3 regions of the Comamonas sp. MYb69 genome follow, and region 3 is predicted to be linked to each of the others. Evidence: predicted binding sites of a transcription regulator. Region 3 holds the regulator's gene; each other region holds the start of a gene.

Region 1 (3,274 bases), on a different contig from region 3:
CCGAGATATCGTGGATTTCAGTATTGGCAAACAGGCGGTCGCGGTCCACTTCCCAGGTGTTGAGCACCTTGCCACGCAGCGGCAGGATGGCCTGGGTTTCCTTGTCGCGGCCCATCTTGGCGCTGCCGCCGGCCGAATCGCCCTCGACCAGGAACACCTCGTTGTAGGCCAGGTCACGGCTTTCGCAATCGGTCAGCTTGCCGGGCAACACGGCCACGCCGCTGCCCTTGCGCTTTTCCACCTTCTGGCCAGCGCGCTGGCGCGTCTGCGCCGCCTTGATCGCGATCTCGGCGAGCTTCTTGCCGTATTCGACGTTCTGGTTCAGCCACAGCTCCAGCGCCGGCCGCACCATGCCCGAGACCAGGCGCACCGCATCGCGCGAGTTCAGGCGCTCCTTGATCTGGCCCTGGAACTGGGGATCGAGCACCTTGGCCGAGAGCACATAGCTGGCACGGGCAAACACGTCCTCGGGCATCAGCTTGACGCCCTTGGGCAGCAGCGAATGCAGCTCGATAAAGCTCTTGACCGCCTGGAACAGGCCATCGCGCAGCCCGCTTTCATGCGTGCCGCCCGCCGTGGTCGGGATCAGGTTGACATAGCTCTCGCGCACCGGCTGGCCTTCGTCGGTAAAGGCCACGCACCACGATGCCCCTTCGCCCTCGGCAAAATGGTCATCGCTGCGGCCGGCAAAGCCCTCGCCCTCGAACACGGGAATGATCGGGTCCACCGGCAAGGTCTGCAGCAGGTAGTCCTTGAGGCCGCCCTTGTACAGCCAGGTCTGCGTCTCGCGGCTCTTGTCCTGCGTCAGCTGCACGCTCACGCCCGGCATCAGCACGGCCTTGCTGCGCAGCAGGTGCACCAGCTCGCCCATCGGCAGGTGGCTGGATTCGAAATACTTGGCATCGGGCCAGACGCGCACCGTCGTGCCCTGCTTGCGGTCACCGCTGACCATCGCGCGCACCTGCAGGGGCTCGACCACATCGCCACCGGCAAAGGCCATCGTGGCGACCGAGCCATCGCGGTGCACCGTCACCTCCATGCGGGTGGCCAAGGCGTTGGTCACCGAGACACCCACGCCGTGCAGACCGCCCGAGAAGCTGTAGGCACCGCCCTGGCCCTTGTCGAACTTGCCGCCCGCATGCAGGCGGGTGAAGACCAGCTCCACCACGGGCGCATGTTCTTCGGGGTGCAGGCCAAAGGGAATGCCCCGGCCATCGTCCTCCACGCTCACCGAGCCATCGGTGTGCAGGTAGACGCGAATTTTCTTGCCAAAGCCGGCCAGCGCCTCGTCGGCCGCGTTGTCGATCACCTCCTGGATGATGTGCAGCGGATTGTCGGTGCGGGTATACATGCCCGGGCGCTGCTTGACCGGCTCAAGCCCCTTGAGAACCCGTATCGAGCCCTCTGCGTATTCACTGGTAGACGTGTTTTTGCTTGCCATAACTTTCCATTCTAGCGGCTGCCATTGTAAATAGCTGTATAGATAAACAGGTGGAACTTGTTGACGATTCACGACGCTTGGCCGCAAAAGCCTGCAATGGGCTTGGGCGGCCACCGGGCAATATGCGGGCGACAGCCGGTTTTTGGCGTTGGAGTAACAATTCTTGGATAACGAGACATCCTTAGACTATGCAAAACAACGCACAACGATTGTCCATGGCCCGCGTGCTGCTCTGTGGCGGCGCCGTAGTGACCCTGTCCATGGGCATCCGCCACGGTTTTGGCCTCTGGCTGCAGCCGATCACCCAGGAGATGGGCTGGACGCGCGAGTCCTTCGCCTTGGCGCTGGCGGTGCAAAACCTCAGCTGGGGCCTGATCGGCATCTTTACCGGCATGCTGGCCGACCGCTTTGGCGCCAGCAAGGTGCTGGTCTGCGGCGCGCTGCTGTACGCGCTGGGCCTGGCCGGCATGGCCTGGGCGCCCAATACGCTGATGTTTGCGCTCACCGCCGGCCTTTTGATCGGCATGGCGCAGACGGGCACCACCTATGCGGTGATCTATGGCGTCATCGGGCGCCAGTTGCCCGCTGAGAAACGCTCCTGGGCCATGGGGGTGGCCGCGGCCGCAGGCTCCTTTGGCCAGTTCTTCATGGTGCCGGTCGAGGGCCAGCTGATCGCCAGCCTGGGCTGGCAGAACGCGCTGCTGGTCTGCGCCATCCTGGTGCTGACCATCGTGCCGCTGGCCATTGCGCTGCGCGAGCCCAATTTCCATGCGCTCAAGCGCAGTGCTGGCGCTGGCGCGCAGCAAACCATTGCCCAGGCCGTGGCAGAGGCCTTTCGCAACCCCAGCTTTTTGCTGCTGACCGCCGGTTATTTTGTCTGTGGCTTCCAGGTGATGTTCATCGGCGTACACATGCCCAGCTACCTGAAGGACTTTGGCCTGCCGCCCCATGTGGCCAGCTATTCGCTGGCGTTGATCGGCCTCTTCAATATCTTTGGCACCTACCTGGCCGGGTCGCTCGGCCAGCGCATGGCCAAGCGCTACCTGCTCTCGGGCATTTATTTCATCCGCGCCATCGCCATCGTGGTGTTCCTGCTGGTGCCCCTGTCGCCCTGGTCGGTCTACGTCTTTGCCGCCGTGATGGGCTTTTTGTGGCTGTCCACCGTGCCGCTGACCAATGGCGCCATCGCGCAGATCTTTGGCGTGCAGCACCTGTCCATGCTCAGCGGCTTTGTGTTCTTCAGCCACCAGATCGGCAGCTTCCTGGGCATCTGGCTGGGCGGTTACCTCTATGACCACACCGGCAGCTATGATGTGGTTTGGTACGTGGCCATTGGGCTGGGCGTGTTCGCCGGCCTGGTCAATCTGCCGGTCAAGGAAGAGCCCGTGCAGCGCCTGCCGCTGACGGCCTGATAAGCGAACTTTCATGCAACAGCCTGCACCACCCACCGCCCCCACTGCTGGCGCCGCGCCGCTGCGCGGCTGGCAGCGCGCCGCCATCTGGCTGCTGGTGGCCGTGCTGCTGGCGCTGGTGTTCATGCTCTACACGCAACCGGAATTCATGGTGCAGATGGCCGACCATGTCTGGGCCTGTTTCTAGCGCATGCCCCATAGCCCCGCCCCCTCGCCCTGGATCACCCGCTTTGCGCCGCTGCTACCTGCGGGCAGCCAGGTGCTGGACCTGGCCTGCGGCCAGGGCCGCCATGCCCGCTACCTGCAAGCACAGGGCTTGCGGGTGACAGGCGTTGACCGCGATGGCGCGGCGCTGCGTGCGCTGCAAGCAGATACGGCGGGCGAATGGCTGCTGGCCGATATCGAAAACGGGGCCTGGCCG
Region 2 (3,274 bases), on a different contig from region 3:
CCGAGTGGGGCAAGGCAGTCAAGCAGTCGGGCGCGACGGTGGAATAGGGCTACCACCGGGGCTCGCAGCCAGAGTCCTTACGCGCCACCGACCATGTCGCCCAGGCGTCGCGGCGCCTGGCTGCGCTTTTCTACACTCTTTGTCGCCTATAGACCGAAATGGAGACAAAGATATGGTGTTGACGCGCAGAAGCATGCTGCAAGCGGGGGCTGCCACGGCAGCCGGTGCATGGATGGGGGCGGGCGCATCGCTGGCCCATGCCAGCAAGACCTTTCCCACCCGGGCGATCAAGCTGGTAGTGGCTTTTCCGGCCGGTGGGCCGACCGATCTGACGATGCGCCAACTGGCCGAGAACGCCGCCAAGGTGCTGGGCCAGCCGATTGTGGTGGAGAACCGCCCCGGCGCTGCTGGCTCGCTGCCCGCAACCCAGCTGCAGAACACGGCAGCGGATGGCTACACCATCGCCCAGCTGCCGATGAGCGTGATGCGCCTGCCCTTTACCACCGGCCTCAAATGGAACCCGGTGGAGGACCTGAGCTACATCATCAATGTCACCGGCTATGCGTTCTGCATGGTGGCCAGCACCCAGTCCGGCCTCAAGAGCTGGCAGGATGTGGTGGCCTGGGCCAAGGCCAATCCTGGCAAGCTGACCTTGGGCAATACCGGCACCTACACGTCCCCCCACGTCACCTCGGCCATCATTGCGCAGCAGCTGGGCCTGGATGTGGTGCATGTGCCCTACAAGGGCTCGTCCGAGCTGATGCGCGCCACGATGGCGGGCGAGGTGATGGTCGCGGCAGACACCAGCGCCGTCATCCCCTATGTGGACCAGGGCCGCATGGTCGCCTTGAATGTCTGGACCGAAAAGCGCCTGCCGACCTTGCCCAACACCCCCACCTTGATCGAACTGGGCCTGCCGACCACGCAGTATTCGCCCTTTGGCCTGGTGGGCCCCAAGGGCATGCCGGTTGATGTGCAAGCTGCCTTGCACAAAGCCTTCAAGCAAGCGATGGAGATGGAAAGCTACCAGGCCATGCTGCAGCGCTTTGAGATGCTGCCGATCTACATGAACAGCGCTGATTACAAAAAGTTTGCCGCCGAGTCCACCGTCAAGGAAAAGGCCGTGCTGGCCAAGCTGGGGCCGCAGGCTTGATCCAGCATTGATGGCCGAATGGCGTTGAGACGGTATTGGTTTTGGAGATAACTGTATTTATATACAGTATTTGCAAGAATCTACCTTCAACCGGCCCACGCCTCCAGCCATCCCAGAGGGGGCGCTTCCCCAAGCGGGACCGCGCCCGCACTGGCGAAGCTGTGGGGGTTTTGCTAGAATACTGTACATATACACAGTATCTATGCAAACCCTCGCCAAACTTCAGATCCTGGCCGATGCCGCCAAATACGATGCCAGCTGCGCATCGAGCGGCAGCAAGCCCCGCAACTCCCTGGGCGGCAAGGGGATGGGCTCGACCGAGGGCATGGGCATCTGCCACAGCTATACGCCCGATGGCCGCTGCGTCTCGCTGCTCAAGATTCTGCTGACGAACTTCTGCATCTACGACTGCCGCTACTGCATCAACCGCAAAAGCTCCAATGTGCAGCGTGCGCGCTTTAGCGCGGCCGAGGTGGTGGGCCTGACCTTGGACTTTTACCGCCGCAACTGTATAGAGGGCCTGTTTTTGTCGAGCGGCATCATCCAGTCGTCGGACTACACCATGGAGCAGCTGGTGGAGGTGGCGCGCAGCCTGCGCGAGGACCATGATTTTCGCGGCTATATCCATCTGAAGACGATTCCGGATGCTTCCCCCGAGTTGCTGGCCCTCGCGGGCCGCTATGCAGACCGGCTCAGCATCAATATCGAGCTGCCCACGCAGCAGGGTCTGCAGCAATTGGCGCCCGAGAAGGATGCCGTTGGCATTGCCTCGGCCATGCACCAGGTGGCAGAACATATCGAGGTCGCGCGGCAGCAGAGGCAGGATCAGCAGGGCAGCAAGCTGGTATCGCTGCCCCGCCAGCGCCAGGCCGCCCGGGCCGCAGCGCCCAGCTATGCGCCGGCCGGCCAAAGCACGCAGATGATTGTCGGCGCCGACAGTGCCAATGATGCGACCATTCTGCTCACCAGCAGCGCGCTCTACACCGGCCAGCGCCTGCGCCGGGTCTACTACTCGGCCTTCAGCCCCATCCCCGATGCCTCGTCCGATCTGCCGCTGCAGGCGCCGCCGCTGATCCGCGAACACCGGCTCTACCAGGCCGATTGGCTGATGCGCTTCTACGGTTTCAGCCCGGCAGAAATTACCGCACCAGCGGCCGGCGGCATGCTCGATCTGGAGCTAGACCCCAAGCTCGCCTGGGCGCTGTCGCAGCGCCAGCATTTCCCGGTGGATTTGAACCGTGCGGCCAAGGCCTGGCTGCTGCGGGTGCCGGGCTTGGGTGTCGGCAGTGTCGAGCGTCTGCTGGCTGCCCGCAAGGTGCGCCGGCTGCGGCTGGCCGATCTGCAGCAGCTGCGTGTGGCTACCAGCAAGGTGCTGCCTTTTGTCGAGCTCGACGACTACCACCCGCCGCTGGCCATGCTCGACAGCCCGAGCTTGCGCCAACAGCTGCTGGCCCAGATGGGGCAGGGCGCCGTGCAGCGCCGGCACAGCGGCATGCAGTTGGCGGCTGCGGCGCAGATAGCCCTGTTTTGAGGAGGCCAGGCATGCAGGCAGAGAACGACAGCTTGACGGTGATGTTGGACGCACCGGATGACTTTGCCGGCTTCCGCCAAGCGGCGCGGGTATTGCTGGCCCTGGGCGCAGCGCCCGAGCTGGTGCATTGGCGCTGGTCGGATACGTTGGCCACCCAGGCCGAGGATGGTGATTTGTTTGCGGATGCTGCTGCCGATGCTAGTACCGATGCCCCAGCCCGCGTTATCACCCCCGATGCGCTGGACCGTTTGGCCATCGCACCCGGCCAGCCGGTGCATATCCGCAAACCCCAGCTGGCCGTGCTGCGCCATGCCTGCTGCCACCGCAACCCGGGACGCTTTATGCTGTGCTACCGCTGGCTGTGGCGGCTGCAGGCCATGCCCAGCCTGGCGGGCGATGCGCTGGATGCCGATTGGCGCGAGATTGAGCGCCTGGCCCGTGCGGTGGGGCGCGAGATCCACAAGATGCATGCCTTTGTTCGCTTTCGGCCCGCGCAGGACGAGAAGGGCGCGCCGCTGCATGTGGCCTGGTTCGAGCCCGAGCACCACATCGTGCGCGCCGCCTCGGGCTTTTTCAGGGAGCGCTTTAGC
Region 3 (3,274 bases):
CGATATGCTGGGCGAGCTGGGCCTAGCGCAGCAGCCGCTGCTGGAGCGCGATCTGGTGGCGACACCGATACCGCCGATCAGCCGCGACTATGCACTGGCAATCACCGCCAATGCCAGCGCAGATGCACCCGCGCTGGCCTGGTCGGAAACGCTGATCAAAGAGTTGGAAGACAGCGATCTGCTGATGATTCTGACCCCCATGCACAACTTTGCGGTGCCGGCCACGCTCAAGCTCTGGCTGGACCATGTGATCCGTATCCACCGCAGCTTTGCATCCACGCCCGAAGGCAAGATTGGTTTGATGAAGGACCGTCCTAGCTTGGTATTGGTGAGTTCCGGCGGCTTCCATACGGGGCCCCGTGCCAAGCAGGAAGACTTTTTGACGCCTTATCTGCGCTATGCGCTGGCCTCCATTGGCATCCGCAATGTGCATTTTGTGTTGCTGCAAGGCCTGGTGTTTGGGCCTGACGCGGTGGCTGCTGCGCTGGATGGCGCAAGAGATGCGTTGCGCGAGCAACTGGCCCCATTCAAGCAGCAGGCGCTGGAGGCTTTGGCTGCTGCGCGCTGACAGGACAAGAGGCTGGCGCAAGTGGGCAGCAGACAGAGATGGCTGACAGCGCGGGTTGCCGAGCACGCGGGCCTTGTGCCACCATGGCCTGGTCTGAGCGGCAGGAAGGGATGCTGCTGGCTGGGCAGCTCTGAGCCGCTGTTGCAACCGCCCTGCATATTGCCCGGAATTTCTCAGCGCCGTTCTGGAATCCCTCCGGTAGGCCGTTGTCTAGCCGGCCGCACCTGGCCGGCCGCACCAACTGACACATCGGGCTGCCTGCGGCATGGTGACGGGTCGGGAACACCGAGCCCCATGCCCAAACCCTTGGCTCGCCTGGCCCTGTTTGCAGCGTTCAACGCATGCTGGCGGCGAGACTTGGCCCCCCGCCCGGGCAGCGGCTTAGACGGCGTGCAGATGTTCCAGCCGTTCCAGGCGTTCGAGCTCGGCACAGATATCGGCCATGCTGCCCGACATGGCCCAGCGCATACCCTTTTGGCGGTGCAGGCTGGCCGGTTGGGCCCAGTACATCTTGATGGGGGCATCGTTGGCGGCCTGGGCGCTGCAGCGCTGCACCGACAGGAAGGGGCGGGTGTGGGACTGTACGCCTACCGAGAGGCGGCGGCGCGCAGCGGGCTTGCGCGGCAGGCGGATGCGGTCGATGGGGCGCTGTGCGGGGGCCTCATCGGCAGGGGAGCCCACGCGGGACGTGTCCACGCCGGACATGTTCAGGCCCTGGCCATCGAGCAAGCTCAGCTGCTGGGCGGCGCCACGCTGTACAGCGGCAGAGGACGCGGTGGCAAAGCAGTGCACCTGGGCGGCGAGCTGGCCGTCATTGGCGGCGCCATGGCCGGGTCGGCGGCGGTTGCTGCGCACAATGGCACGCTGGATGGACTGGAACCAGGGCAGGCCAGCGACTAGGGAAAAGGGCGCAAGCGCGCGCAATGCATCTGCTACAAGCATAGGAGACTCCTTGGTATACGGGTAACAGCAGGATTGCGCAGGGCGAGCGCATCCCCCAGGGCTGTGGGCCAAGAGCCCACAACGCCCGCTACCTGGGGTTGCGCAGAAAAGGGAGGGCCGAAGTGGCCGGAAGGGCCGCTAGGCCTAGTTCAGCATCGTGTTGCGGATCAGGCCCACGGCAATGCCTTCGATCTCGAAGGGCTCGCCGGGCTGCACGATGATGGGCAGGTAATCCGGGTTTTCGGCCAGCAACTCAATGCCGTCCTTGGTGCGCTGCAGGCGCTTGACGGTGACGTCATCGCCCAGGCGCGCCACAATGATCTGGCCGTTGCGGGCCTCGCGCGTGGCTTTGACGGCCAGCAGATCGCCATCGATGATGCCAACATCGCGCATCGACATACCGCGCACCTTGAGCAGGTAATCGGGCTGCTGCTGGAACAGGCCGCCCTCCACGGTATAGGTTTGGTCGACATGCTCTTGCGCCAGGATGGGCGAGCCGGCCGAGACGCGGCCGATCAGCGGCAGCGCCAGCTGGGCGAGCTCTTGCACCACGCGGCCGAGGCCAGCGGCGGCATTGGACACGCCTGCCAGCGGTGAGGAGAAGCGCGTGCCCCGAGCGGCATTGATGGAGCGCACGGTATCGCTTTGCAGGCGAATCCCCCGGGAGGTGCCGCTGACCAGCTCGATCACGCCCTTGCGGGCCAGCGCCTTGAGGTGGTCTTCTGCCGAATTGGCCGATTTGAAGCCCAGCTTGCTGGCAATCTCGGCGCGCGTTGGCGGGGCGCCGGTGCGCGAAATGGCGGTCTGGATCAGGTCCAGAATTTCTTGTTGGCGCGCGGTCAGTTTGGGATGGTCTCGCATAAGATCTCCGTGTGATCTGCGGTGCCGGGCAGAAGCAAAGCCACTGTGCATCCCAACACCTGTATATCAATCCAGTACCTGTATTTTTAACCAGTTTTTTGCAGGAGGCAAGCCTTGCAGCCAAAAATTTTGATCATCGGCACCGGCGGCACCATTGCCGGCATGGCCGATGATGCCGAGAAACCCGGCCAATACCGCGCAGCCCAGCTGTCCATTGCGGCCTTGCTGGCGGGTGTGAGCGGTATCGAGACAGCTGCGGCAGGCCCGCTGGATGCGGTGCAGATAGCGCAAATTGATAGCAAGGACATGAATGACGAGGTCTGGCATGCGCTGCTCAAGCGCTGCGATGCGGCCATGCGCGATGAGACCGTGCGCGCTGTTGTTATCACCCACGGAACCGATACGCTCGAAGAGACGGCCTGGTTCCTGCACTGCGTTTTAGGGCGCCTGGCCAAGCCCGTGGTGCTGACCTGCGCCATGCGCCCGGCCAATGCCTTGATGCCCGATGGCCCGCAGAACCTCAAGGACGCCGTGGCTGCCGCAGCGGCGCTGGATGCGGATGGCCAACCTCTGCTGCGTGAGGTGGTGGCCGTGACGGGCGGCGGCGAGCTGCACAGCGCGCGCTGGCTGCAAAAGGTGCATCCGCACCGCTTGCTGGCCTTTTCCTCGGGCGAGCAGGGCCTCTTGGGCTGGGTAGATGGTGTGACCGTGCGCCTGCGCCAGGGCTATGCGCCGCAGGCACCAGGCACAGCAGACGGCTACAGCGGCAGCCAGTGGCTGGCCGCCTTGCCAGTGCCGGCCAGCCAGCCCTGGCCCTGGGTGGAGATCGTCACCAGCCACGCGGGACTGCGCCCGGGGCTGGTGGAGGCGCTACAGGCACAGGGCATCGACGGCCTGGTGGTG

The links. The regulator LexA, encoded in region 3, represses DNA repair genes until DNA is damaged. The targets are predictions, from matches to a motif close to ACTGTATNNNNATACAGT.
Region 1: WH303_RS20650 (DNA topoisomerase IV subunit B) is a predicted target of LexA. The motif match lies at 1,475-1,492, and genes of this name have one in related genera.
Region 2: WH303_RS09460 (putative DNA modification/repair radical SAM protein) is a predicted target of LexA. The motif match lies at 1,204-1,221, and genes of this name have one in related genera.

What each region holds. Positions count from the first base shown of each region.
Region 1 is NZ_JBBGZG010000017.1:90,655-93,928, forward strand. Features, by position in the region: gene WH303_RS20650 (DNA topoisomerase IV subunit B) at 1-1,441, opposite strand, end outside; gene WH303_RS20655 (MFS transporter) at 1,630-2,853, shown strand; gene WH303_RS20660 (hypothetical protein) at 2,867-3,040, shown strand; gene WH303_RS20665 (class I SAM-dependent methyltransferase) at 3,044-3,274, shown strand, end outside.
Region 2 is NZ_JBBGZG010000005.1:264,976-268,249, reverse strand. Features, by position in the region: gene WH303_RS09470 (tripartite tricarboxylate transporter substrate binding protein) at 1-47, shown strand, start outside; gene WH303_RS09465 (tripartite tricarboxylate transporter substrate binding protein) at 179-1,153, shown strand; gene WH303_RS09460 (putative DNA modification/repair radical SAM protein) at 1,356-2,684, shown strand; gene WH303_RS09455 (TIGR03915 family putative DNA repair protein) at 2,696-3,274, shown strand, end outside.
Region 3 is NZ_JBBGZG010000010.1:187,516-190,789, forward strand. Features, by position in the region: gene WH303_RS15405 (FMN-dependent NADH-azoreductase) at 1-568, shown strand, start outside; gene WH303_RS15410 (hypothetical protein) at 950-1,510, opposite strand; gene lexA (transcriptional repressor LexA) at 1,655-2,371, opposite strand; gene WH303_RS15420 (asparaginase) at 2,486-3,274, shown strand, end outside.